Regions from separate parts of the Sphingopyxis sp. BSN-002 genome, predicted to be linked through region 3. Evidence: predicted binding sites of a transcription regulator. Region 3 holds the regulator's gene; each other region holds the start of a gene.
The links. The regulator LexA, encoded in region 3, represses DNA repair genes until DNA is damaged. The targets are predictions, from matches to a motif close to GTTCCNCNCTTGTTCT.
Positions count from the first base shown of each region.

Region 1: radA (DNA repair protein RadA) is a predicted target of LexA. The motif match lies at 1,377-1,392, and genes of this name have one in related genera.
Region 2: L7H23_RS14855 (ribonucleoside-diphosphate reductase subunit alpha) is a predicted target of LexA. The motif match lies at 1,189-1,204, and genes of this name have one in related genera.

Region 1 is NZ_CP091804.1:3,068,333-3,071,609, reverse strand. It holds gene radA (DNA repair protein RadA) at 1-1,361, opposite strand, end outside; gene fsa (fructose-6-phosphate aldolase) at 1,493-2,146, shown strand; gene L7H23_RS15270 (hypothetical protein) at 2,394-2,999, shown strand; gene L7H23_RS15265 (enoyl-CoA hydratase-related protein) at 3,099-3,277, shown strand, end outside.
Region 2 is NZ_CP091804.1:2,984,606-2,987,882, reverse strand. It holds gene L7H23_RS14860 (EAL domain-containing protein) at 1-589, shown strand, start outside; gene L7H23_RS14855 (ribonucleoside-diphosphate reductase subunit alpha) at 1,245-3,197, shown strand; gene L7H23_RS14850 (HNH endonuclease signature motif containing protein) at 3,242-3,277, shown strand, end outside.
Region 3 is NZ_CP091804.1:535,205-538,481, reverse strand. It holds gene L7H23_RS02790 (ComEC/Rec2 family competence protein) at 1-1,046, shown strand, start outside; gene lexA (transcriptional repressor LexA) at 1,000-1,677, opposite strand; gene L7H23_RS02780 (molybdopterin molybdotransferase MoeA) at 1,743-2,933, opposite strand; gene moaC (cyclic pyranopterin monophosphate synthase MoaC) at 2,930-3,277, opposite strand, start outside.

The DNA.
Region 1 (3,277 bases), 1.2 Mb from region 3:
TAGTCGCGACCGAGCATCAGGTCAACGAGTTCGCCGAGACGTCCGAAGCCATTTACCCCGATCCCGTTCACAGGCTTCATACCCTTCGGCCCCCAGCCCTTTGAAAAGCCGAGCTTCGCGGACTCCCGAAGGCGGAGTGCATCGTGCGAGACGGGACGAACCTCGCCCGAAAGCGACAGCTCGCCAAAGACGATCGCGTCGGACGGCACCGGCCGCTCGCTGAACGCCGAAATCAGTGCGGCCGCGACCGCGAGATCGGCCGCGGGATCGGTCAGCCGATAGCCGCCCGCGATGTTGAGATAGACTTCGGCGCCGCCCATCTGGAGTCCGCAGCGCGCCTCCAGCACCGCAAGCACCATCGCAAGCCGGCCGCTGTCCCAACCGACGACCGCACGCCGCGGCGTCGCGCCGCTCGCGAGGCGCACGGTGAGCGCCTGCACTTCGACGAGCACCGGACGCGTGCCCTCCAATGCAGGGAACACCACCGACCCCGGCACGTCGCGGCTGCGATCGGTCAGGAACAGGCTCGACGGGTTGGAGACTTCGCCCAGCCCCTCTTCGCCCATCGCGAACACGCCGATCTCGTCGGTACCGCCGAAGCGGTTCTTCACCGCGCGGAGGATCCGGTACTGGTGGCTGCGCTCGCCCTCGAACGCCAGCACGGTATCGACCATATGTTCGAGGACGCGCGGTCCTGCGATCGTTCCGTCCTTGGTGACATGCCCGACCAGCACAATCGCCGCGCCGCTGTCCTTGGCATAGCGGATCAGTTCCTGCGCGCTCGCACGAACCTGGCTGACCGTGCCGGGCGCGCTGTCGATCAGGTCGCTGTGCATGGTCTGGATCGAATCGATCACGACGAAATCGGCGGTCCGGCTGTCGAGCGTCGCGAGGATGTCGCGCACCGAGGTCGCACTGGCGAGCGCGACCGGCGCATCGCCGAGCCCCAGCCGCTGCGCCCGCAGCCGCACCTGCCCCGCCGCTTCCTCGCCGCTGATATAGACGACCGACTTGCCCGATTTCGCGAGCCGCCCCGCGGCCTGCAGCAGCAAGGTCGACTTGCCGATCCCCGGATCGCCGCCGATCAGCGTCGCCGATCCCGCGACGAATCCGCCGCCGAGCGCGCGGTCGAACTCGGCGATGCCGCACAGCATCCGTTCGGGCATCGGACTATGTTCGTCGAGCGTTTCGAGCGCGAGCGTCCGGCCGCCCTTGCTGAGGTCGTGCTTCGCCGAAAAGGCGGTCTCGCCCGCTTCCTCGACGAGCGTGTTCCACTCGTTGCAATCGGCGCATTGCCCCTGCCACCGATACGAGACCGATCCGCAATTCTGGCAGACATATTGACGCTTCGCTTTGGCCATGCCGATCGCATAATCGGAACAAAGACGGAACGCCAGCGCTTTCCGGAAATGCGGACGGTTCATATTTGGCGCGCGCTGTTCTAGGGCGGGAACCGATCCGAATCACCCTGCCCGCAAGGAAGCCCCGCGCCATGAAATTCTTCGCCGACACCGCCGAAATCGCCGACATCCAGGAACTCGCCGCGACCGGCCTGCTCGACGGCGTCACGACGAACCCGTCGCTGATCGCCAAGTCGGGCCGCGACTTCAAGGAAGTGACAAAGGAAATCTGTGCGCTGACCACCGGCCCGGTGTCGGCCGAAGTCGTCGCGCTCGACCATGCGACGATGATGAAGGAGGCCGAAATCCTCCGCAAGATCGCCGACAATGTCTGCATCAAGGTGCCGCTGACGATCGACGGGCTCAAGACCTGCAAGGCGCTGACCAGCGACGGCACGATGGTCAATGTCACGCTCTGTTTCTCGGCCGCACAAGCACTGCTCGCGGCGAAGGCCGGCGCGACCTTCGTCTCGCCCTTCGTCGGCCGCCACGACGACAATGGTTTCGACGGCATGCAGCTGATCGCCGACATCCGGCTGATCTACGACAATTACGCCTATGAAACCGAAATCCTCGTCGCGAGCGTCCGCCACGGTATCCATGTGCTCGAAGCCGCGAAGATCGGCGCCGACGTGATGACCGCACCGCCGTCGGTCATCAAGGGCCTCTTCAAGCACATCCTGACCGAAAAGGGCATCGAGGGCTTCCTTGCGGATTGGGCGAAGACCGGGCAAACCATTGCTTGAGCCAGCAATTTCCGGCCGCTGAGTGGCAAACGCCTTTACAGCAGATTGGCTCGCGGACGGATGTGACTGATTTGCATCGGGGGAAAAGACAATGGTTCGCTGCCTGCGTGTTCTCGCAGCCATAGCTGTAACGGGACTGTCACCCCTACCCGCGCTTGCGCAAGTTGTACCCGCGGCCACTGTGAAGACGCCTTCCCATGAGGAGGCGGCTCGGGATTTGGCAACGACCCTGTTCAGCAAGAGCCGAATGGAGAAGTTCATCGAACCGACGGTCGACTTCCTGATCGATCGCCTGCTCGCGTCCGATCCTGTGGCAGCTGATCTGAATCGACAATATCCGGGACTTGATCAGGCGCTTCGCAACTCGTTGCGGCCCATTCTTCAGGACGACCTGGATCATCGCTATCCACAATATGTGACGATGCTTACCGAGCTTTACGCAAGTCGGCTCTCCACGGCCGAGATCGGACAGGTCAAGATTTTCCTGACTGGGGAGGTCGGACAGATCCTTCTGGGAGTATGGGCGGATACCTTGGCATCGCACGCGGCGGTGACCGCGCAGTATAACGAACCGGGCAACGACGGCGGACCTACGCAGGCACAAAGATCCGAAGGCGCGAAAACGGCCCTCCAGAGAATGTCGACGAGGCAACTCAATGACCTGAAACGTTTTTTCGAATCCCCGGCTGGGCAAAAGTTTCAGGCCAGCGATCTGGAAAAGAAGGCGATCGAAGAGAAGTGGATTGTCGATAGCGCATCCCCTGATCTGGTAGAACGGGTCGATCGCGCGATGACTGCAGCGGCCGAAGCGCATATTGCGAGCGCTGGCGCGGACGGCTCGTTGACACAATAGCGATGCAGAGGCTCCCTCACGGGCATCTGCATCGAAGTCTTTCCAGTTGACGTAAACGTCAAGTCATCGCGATACTCGCCCGAAAGGGAGAGATTCGCGATGACCGACACCACCATCCTCACCGAACGCCGCGGCCATGTCCTGATCGTCACGATCAACCGGCCCGACGCGCGCAACGCCGTCAACGCCGCGGTCCATGTCGGTATCGGCACCGCGCTCAAGGAAGCGGAAAGCGATCACGACATCCGCGCCGTCGTGATCACCGGCGCGGGCGAAAA
Region 2 (3,277 bases), 1.3 Mb from region 3:
CTACCGGCTCACCCTGTTCGTGATGGACCAGGCGATCCGTTCGGCGGCGCAGCTGCACGCGCGCGGGTTCGACATCCATATGTCGGTCAACCTGTCGGCCACCCTGCTCGACCATAGCGACCTCGTCGGCACGATCCGCGTCATGCTCACGGCGCACCACCTGCCGCCCGAGAAGCTGACGGTCGAGATTACCGAAACCGCGCAGATCGAAAACAGCCAGCAGGCACGCCAGACGCTGGCCCAGCTTCGTCGCGCCGGCGTCCGCCTGTCGATCGACGACTATGGGACCGGGCAGTCTAACCTCGAATATCTGACCGAGATCGAGGCCGACGAAATCAAGATCGACAAGCGATTCGTGATGACGATGCGCGATTCGCAGCGGAACCTCGAAGTCGTCAAATCGACGATCGACCTCGCCCATCGTCTTGGCGCCGTCGCCGTCGCCGAAGGCATTGAAGATGCGCCGACACTTTCACTTCTCGAACAATTGGGTTGTGATGTCGGTCAAGGTTATCTGCTTGGAAAGCCGCAGCTATTTTCCGAGCTGATCGACAGCCTTTCCGCCTCCCCCCACAGCAGGTCCGCCTGACTCCCAAAATGGTGGCAATTGTAAGAGGCATTTATAGTTAAGACTCGATTTACCTTACCTATTAAGGTATATGCTCCGTTAACTGTCCTGCGTAGACAGTGACCACAGGAGATCTGAAATGGGTTGGTTTTGGAAGTTCCTGGGCGGTGGCGGCGTCGGCAACGGCGGTGCTTCGGCCTAATCGGGAATAGAATTCAAAAGGGCTCCGGACATCGTCCGGGGCCCTTTTTCTTTGCCGGCCGGAGGCGCCGGTGTGCCGCCCGAGGGGCGGCATTTTTTGTGCCTCGCGTCCGCTCGCGCCAAGGCCCGCGGAAATGCTCGCGATCCTGCCTCCGACGCCCTGTTTCGCGCGACGAGACGAATCAAAATATCGACGAGTTGAGTCCCTAATCTGTCATTTACCGTCTTGCGTCCGCTCCCAGACGTGGCACTATAGATGGTGGGTAAGCCAACGGGGGGACCCCAACAAATAGTGTTTTGCCGAAAGTGGCGGATTTCCGTCGTCCATCCCATATGGACACGGGAAAACCCCTTTTGCGCGCAAAAATATGTCCCACCGGCGGGTGATTAGATGCTAAGACCGGGGCTTCGTCCCGAGTCGAACAAGACAGGAACATACGCGCCGCTGGCGCGTCTCATATCGGGGGCGATTTAGATGGATTTTCGCGAGACGGAACGGGTGGAGACGAACGACGTGGCGACGGTGGAACTGACGAAGACAGAGGCTTTGGCCACTCCCGAATCGACGGGCGAGGCGAAGGCCGATTCGTCCGCGAAGCTCAATGATTCGGGCGAGCCCAAGGTGCATGCGCGCCGATTCGATATCGCCGTCGATCGCAGCCGCGATTCGCTGCTCACCGACTTCGGCAAGGAAACGCTCGAGGACCGCTACCTCCTCCCCGGCGAATCCTATCAGGACCTGTTCGCGCGCGTCGCCGATGCCTATGCCGACGATCAGGAGCATGCGCAGCGCCTCTACGACTATATCTCGCGTCTGTGGTTCATGCCCGCGACCCCCGTTCTCTCGAACGGCGGCACCGGCCGCGGCCTGCCGATCAGCTGCTATCTGAACTCGGTCGACGACAGCCTCGAGGGCATCGTCGGCACCTGGAACGAGAATGTCTGGCTCGCGTCGCGCGGCGGCGGCATCGGCACCTATTGGGGCGCGGTGCGCGGCATCGGCGAACCCGTCGGCCTCAACGGCAAGACCAGCGGCATCATTCCCTTCGTCCGCGTGATGGACAGCCTGACCCTCGCCATCTCGCAGGGCTCGCTCCGTCGCGGTTCGGCCGCCTGCTATCTCGACATCTCGCATCCCGAGATCGAGGAATTCCTCGAGGTCCGCAAACCCTCGGGCGACTTCAACCGCAAGGCGCTGAACCTGCACCATGGTGTCCTCATCACCGACGAGTTCATGGAGGCCGTCCGCGACGGCGCCGAATTCAACCTGCGCAGCCCCAAGGACCAGAGCGTCCGCGGCACCGTCGATGCGCGCGGCCTGTTCCAGAAGCTGGTCGAGACGCGCCTCGCGACCGGCGAGCCCTACATCATCTTCATCGACCAGGTGAACCGCATGATGCCGAAGCATCACCGCGATCTGGGGCTGAAGGTCACCACCTCGAACCTCTGCAGCGAAATCACACTGCCGACCGGCCGCGACCATCTGGGTCAGGATCGCACCGCGGTCTGCTGCCTCTCGTCGCTCAACCTCGAAACCTGGGACGAATGGAACGGCGACAAGCAGTTCATCGAGGATGTCATGCGCATGCTCGATAACGTCCTGCAGGACTATATCGACCGCGCCCCGCCCGAAATGGCGCGCGCCAAGTACAGCGCCAGCCGCGAACGCTCGGTCGGCCTCGGCGTCATGGGCTTCCACAGCTTCCTCCAGGCGCGCGGCCTGCCGTTCGAGGGCGCGATGGCGAAGTCGTCGAACCTCCGCGTCTTCAAGCATATCCGCGCGCAGGTCGATCAGGCGTCGATGCTGCTCGCCAAGGAGCGCGGCCCCTGCCCCGACGCCGCCGATCAGGGCGTGATGGAGCGGTTCAGCTGCAAGATGGCGATCGCGCCGACCGCGTCGATCAGCATCATCTGCGGCGGCACCAGCGCGTGCATCGAGCCGATCCCGGCAAACATCTACACGCACAAGACGCTCTCGGGCAGCTTCTCGATCCGCAACCCGCACCTCGAGGCGCTGCTCGTCGACAAGGCGAAGAACAGCGACAATGTGTGGAACTCGATCCTCGAACGCGGCGGCAGCGTCCAGCACCTCGACTTCCTGACGCAGGACGAGAAGGACTGCTACAAGACCAGCTTCGAGATCGACCAGCGCTGGCTGCTCGAACTCGCCGCCGACCGTACGCCCTACATCGACCAGGCGGCCTCGCTGAACCTGTTCATCCCCGCCGATGTCGAGAAATGGGATCTGCTCATGCTCCACTATCGCGCGTGGGAACTCGGCATCAAATCGCTCTATTATCTCCGCTCGAAATCGGTGCAGCGCGCCGGCTTCGCGGGCGGGGTCGAGGCCGACAACACCGCCGAGGCGCCGAAATACGAACTCAGCGCCGAAAGCACCGACTACGACGAATGTCTGGCCTGCCAATAAAGGCTTCGATCAAAGTGGTACTTTGATCGAGTTGGAGAACGATCATGGGTATATTCGGCATCAACAATCCTAACGCTCTT
Region 3 (3,277 bases):
CTGAATCGCTCGTCGGGCCGAGCTTCCAGCTGAGTTTCGCGGCGGTGACGGCAATCGTCGCGCTGCATGAAAGCAGGACGATGCAACGCTTCATGGCGCGGCGCGAGGAGCCTATCGTCTTTCGATGGGGGCGCGGGCTTGCGGGGCTGCTGATTACCGGGATCGCCGTCGAAGTCGCGCTGGCGCCGATCGCGCTCTTTCATTTTCACAAGGCAGGGCTTTATGGAGCGCTCGCCAATGTGGTCGCGATCCCGCTGACGACCTTTGTCATCATGCCCGCCGAAGCGCTGGCGCTGGCGTTCGATAGTGTCGGGCTGGGAGCCCCCTTCTGGTGGGTGACCGAACAAGCGCTGACGCTGCTCATTCAGCTCGCGCATCGCGTCGCGGAGGCACCGGGCGCGGTTGCGACCTTGCCGCGCTTCCCGCCTTGGGGGTTCGCGATGGCGGCTTTCGGCGGGCTGTGGATATTGATCTGGTCGACCCGTTGGCGCTGGTGGGGCGCTGTTCCGTTACTCGCCGGAATGCTGGCGCTGTTGATGCAGCCGCGCCCCGACCTTCTGGTGACGAGCGATGGACGTAATATAGCCGTGGCAGCGCCCGGAGGTGGGTATGCGCTCCTCCGCGACCGTGCCGGCGATTTCGTGCGCGACACGATGAACGAGGCGGCGGGAAGCGATGCGCCGCTGGGGGCGCTGGCCGATCTCGATCATGTCGAATGCAATCCGGACTTTTGTCGATGGGTGCAAGAGGGGCGCATCATCCTTGCCTCGCGAGGTCGGGACAGGATCGAGGGTGAAGAGATGGCGGCGGCGTGCAGGGCGGCCGACGTCGTGATCAGCGACCGCTGGTTGCCGCGCGAGTGCGCCGCGCGCTGGCTGACGATCGATCGCGACAGTCTGGCGGAAAGCGGCGGGCTGGCGATCTATCTCGGTAAAAAGCCGAAGGCCGTCGCCACGCTGGATGCGGGCGACGGCCATCCGTGGCGCCATGCGCCGCTGGTCAGTGGTAACGACGAAGCAGTCCCGAAAGCCGACCTTGCACGATGACGCGTCCGGCTTCGTAGCGCTGCGGTTCATACGCGCTGTTCGCGGGATCGAGCCGGATCATCTTGCCCTCGCGACGGAAATATTTGAGCGTCGCGTCCTGACCATCGACGAGCGCGACGACGATGTCGCCCTCGCGCGCGGTGCTGGCCTTCTGGATCAGCGCATAGTCGCCGTCGAAAATGCCTGCCTCGACCATCGAGTCGCCCGAAACCTCGAGCGCATAATGTTCGCCGGCACCGAGCAGCGCGGCAGGCACCGCGAGCTGGTTGTGATCCTCGAACGCCTCGATCGGGACGCCCGCGGCGATCTTGCCGTGCAGCGGTACCTCGATGATGTCGTTCGCGGCGATCGGCTTGAGCGCCGGCGCGGGTTTGCGGAGCGGAACGATATTATCGTTGCGCACGGGCGTCTTGGCGGCTTCGGGGACCTTCAGCACCTCCAGCGCGCGGGCGCGGTTGGGGAGGCGGCGGAGAAAACCTCTTTCTTCCAAGGCACTTATCAGGCGATGAATGCCCGATTTCGACTTGAGGCCGAGCGCTTCCTTCATCTCCTCGAACGAGGGTGAAATCCCGCTCGCGTCGAGGCGCTGTTGAATGAAGTGGAGCAGTTCATGCTGCTTCGCGGTCAACATCGGTCGTTCTCCATGATGCCAGTTCCGGACATAATGAGAACGATAATGGAACAAAGCGGAACTTGTCAAGCGATCGCGATATAGTCCGCCTGCTCGCCCGCGGCGCGCGGGGGTACGCCGATCTCGCGGATGACCAGCGCATTGGCCTCGACGAGCGGAGCAGTGCGTCCACTGTCCTGCCCGTCGAATACGGTGAGCGCGCCGCGATCGAGTCGGGCGCGGAGATAGTCGCGGCGTTTGGCGCCGGGGCCCAGCGCGCTTGCAAGCGGCGCCTGATGGATGTCGGGCAGCGGGCTCGGGGCTCCGGCGAGATGGCGGACGAGCGGGATCAGGAACAGCGTCGCGGTGACGAAGGCCGACGATGGATTGCCGGGCAGTCCGAGGAGCAGCGCATCGCCGATGCTGCCGGCGATCAGCGGCTTGCCCGGGCGCATCGCGATCTTCCAGAAATCGATGCTGCCGCCGGCGTCTCCGAGCGCGCCGCGGACATGGTCATGATCGCCGACCGAGGCGCCGCCGACGGTCACGATGACGTCGTGACGTCGCGCCAAATCCTTCAATACACGCGACAAGATCGTCCGGTCGTCGCGGATGTGGAGCGGCAGCGTAACGACTGCGGGTTCGCCTGCCAGCATCGCGGCGAGCATCGTGCCGTTGCTGTCGGGGATCTGGCCGGGGGCGAGGGCGTGGCCGGGCTGGACGAGTTCGTCGCCCGTGGTGAGGATCGCGACGCGCGGACGCCTGCCGACGGTGAGCTGCCCGGCGCCGCTCATGATCGCGGCCGCAATCGCGCCGGGAGTGAGGCGGGTGCCGGCGGGGACGAGCGTCGTTCCGGTCGCAAAGTCGCTGGCGCGGGCGCGGATATGCTGGCCGGGCTGGATCGTATCGGCGGTCGACAGGCGCAATGTGGTGCCGTCGGCCGCCACATCTTCCTGAATGATCACCGTGTCGGCGCCATCGGGCAGCCACGCGCCGGTGAAGATGCGCATCGCCTCTCCCTTGCCGACCGGCGCGGACGGAACGCTTCCCGCGGCGCTTTCGCCGATGATCGTCCATGGTCCCGGCAGGTCGGCGAAGCGCACCGCATAGCCGTCCATCGCCGAGAGCGGCGCGGCGGGCTGATCGCGGCGGGCGACGATGGCTTGCGAAACATAGCGGCCAAGCGATTCGGAAAATGCGATATTCTCCGCCCCCAGCGGTTCGCGGAGCGCGAACAGGCGCGCCTGCGCTTCCTCGACGGGAAGCAGTCCGCTCATTCGGCGCGCCAGTCGCCCGAGCGGCCGCCGCTCTTTTCGAGGAGGCGGATGTCACCGAGGATCATCGCGCGGTCGAGCGCCTTCGCCATGTCATAGAGGGTGAGGAGCGCGACCGAGGCGGCGGTGAGCGCCTCCATCTCGACCCCGGTCGGGCCGGTCGTCGCGGCGGTCGCGCGCACTGAAATGCCGTCCATCTCCCAATCGAACTCGACCGCGACCTTGGTAAGCGCGAGCGGGTGGCACAGCGGGATCAGGTCGGCGGTGCGCTTGGCGGCCATGATGCCGGCGATGCGCGCGGTCGAGAGAACGTCGCCCTTGGGCGCATTGCCGCTGCGGATCGCTTC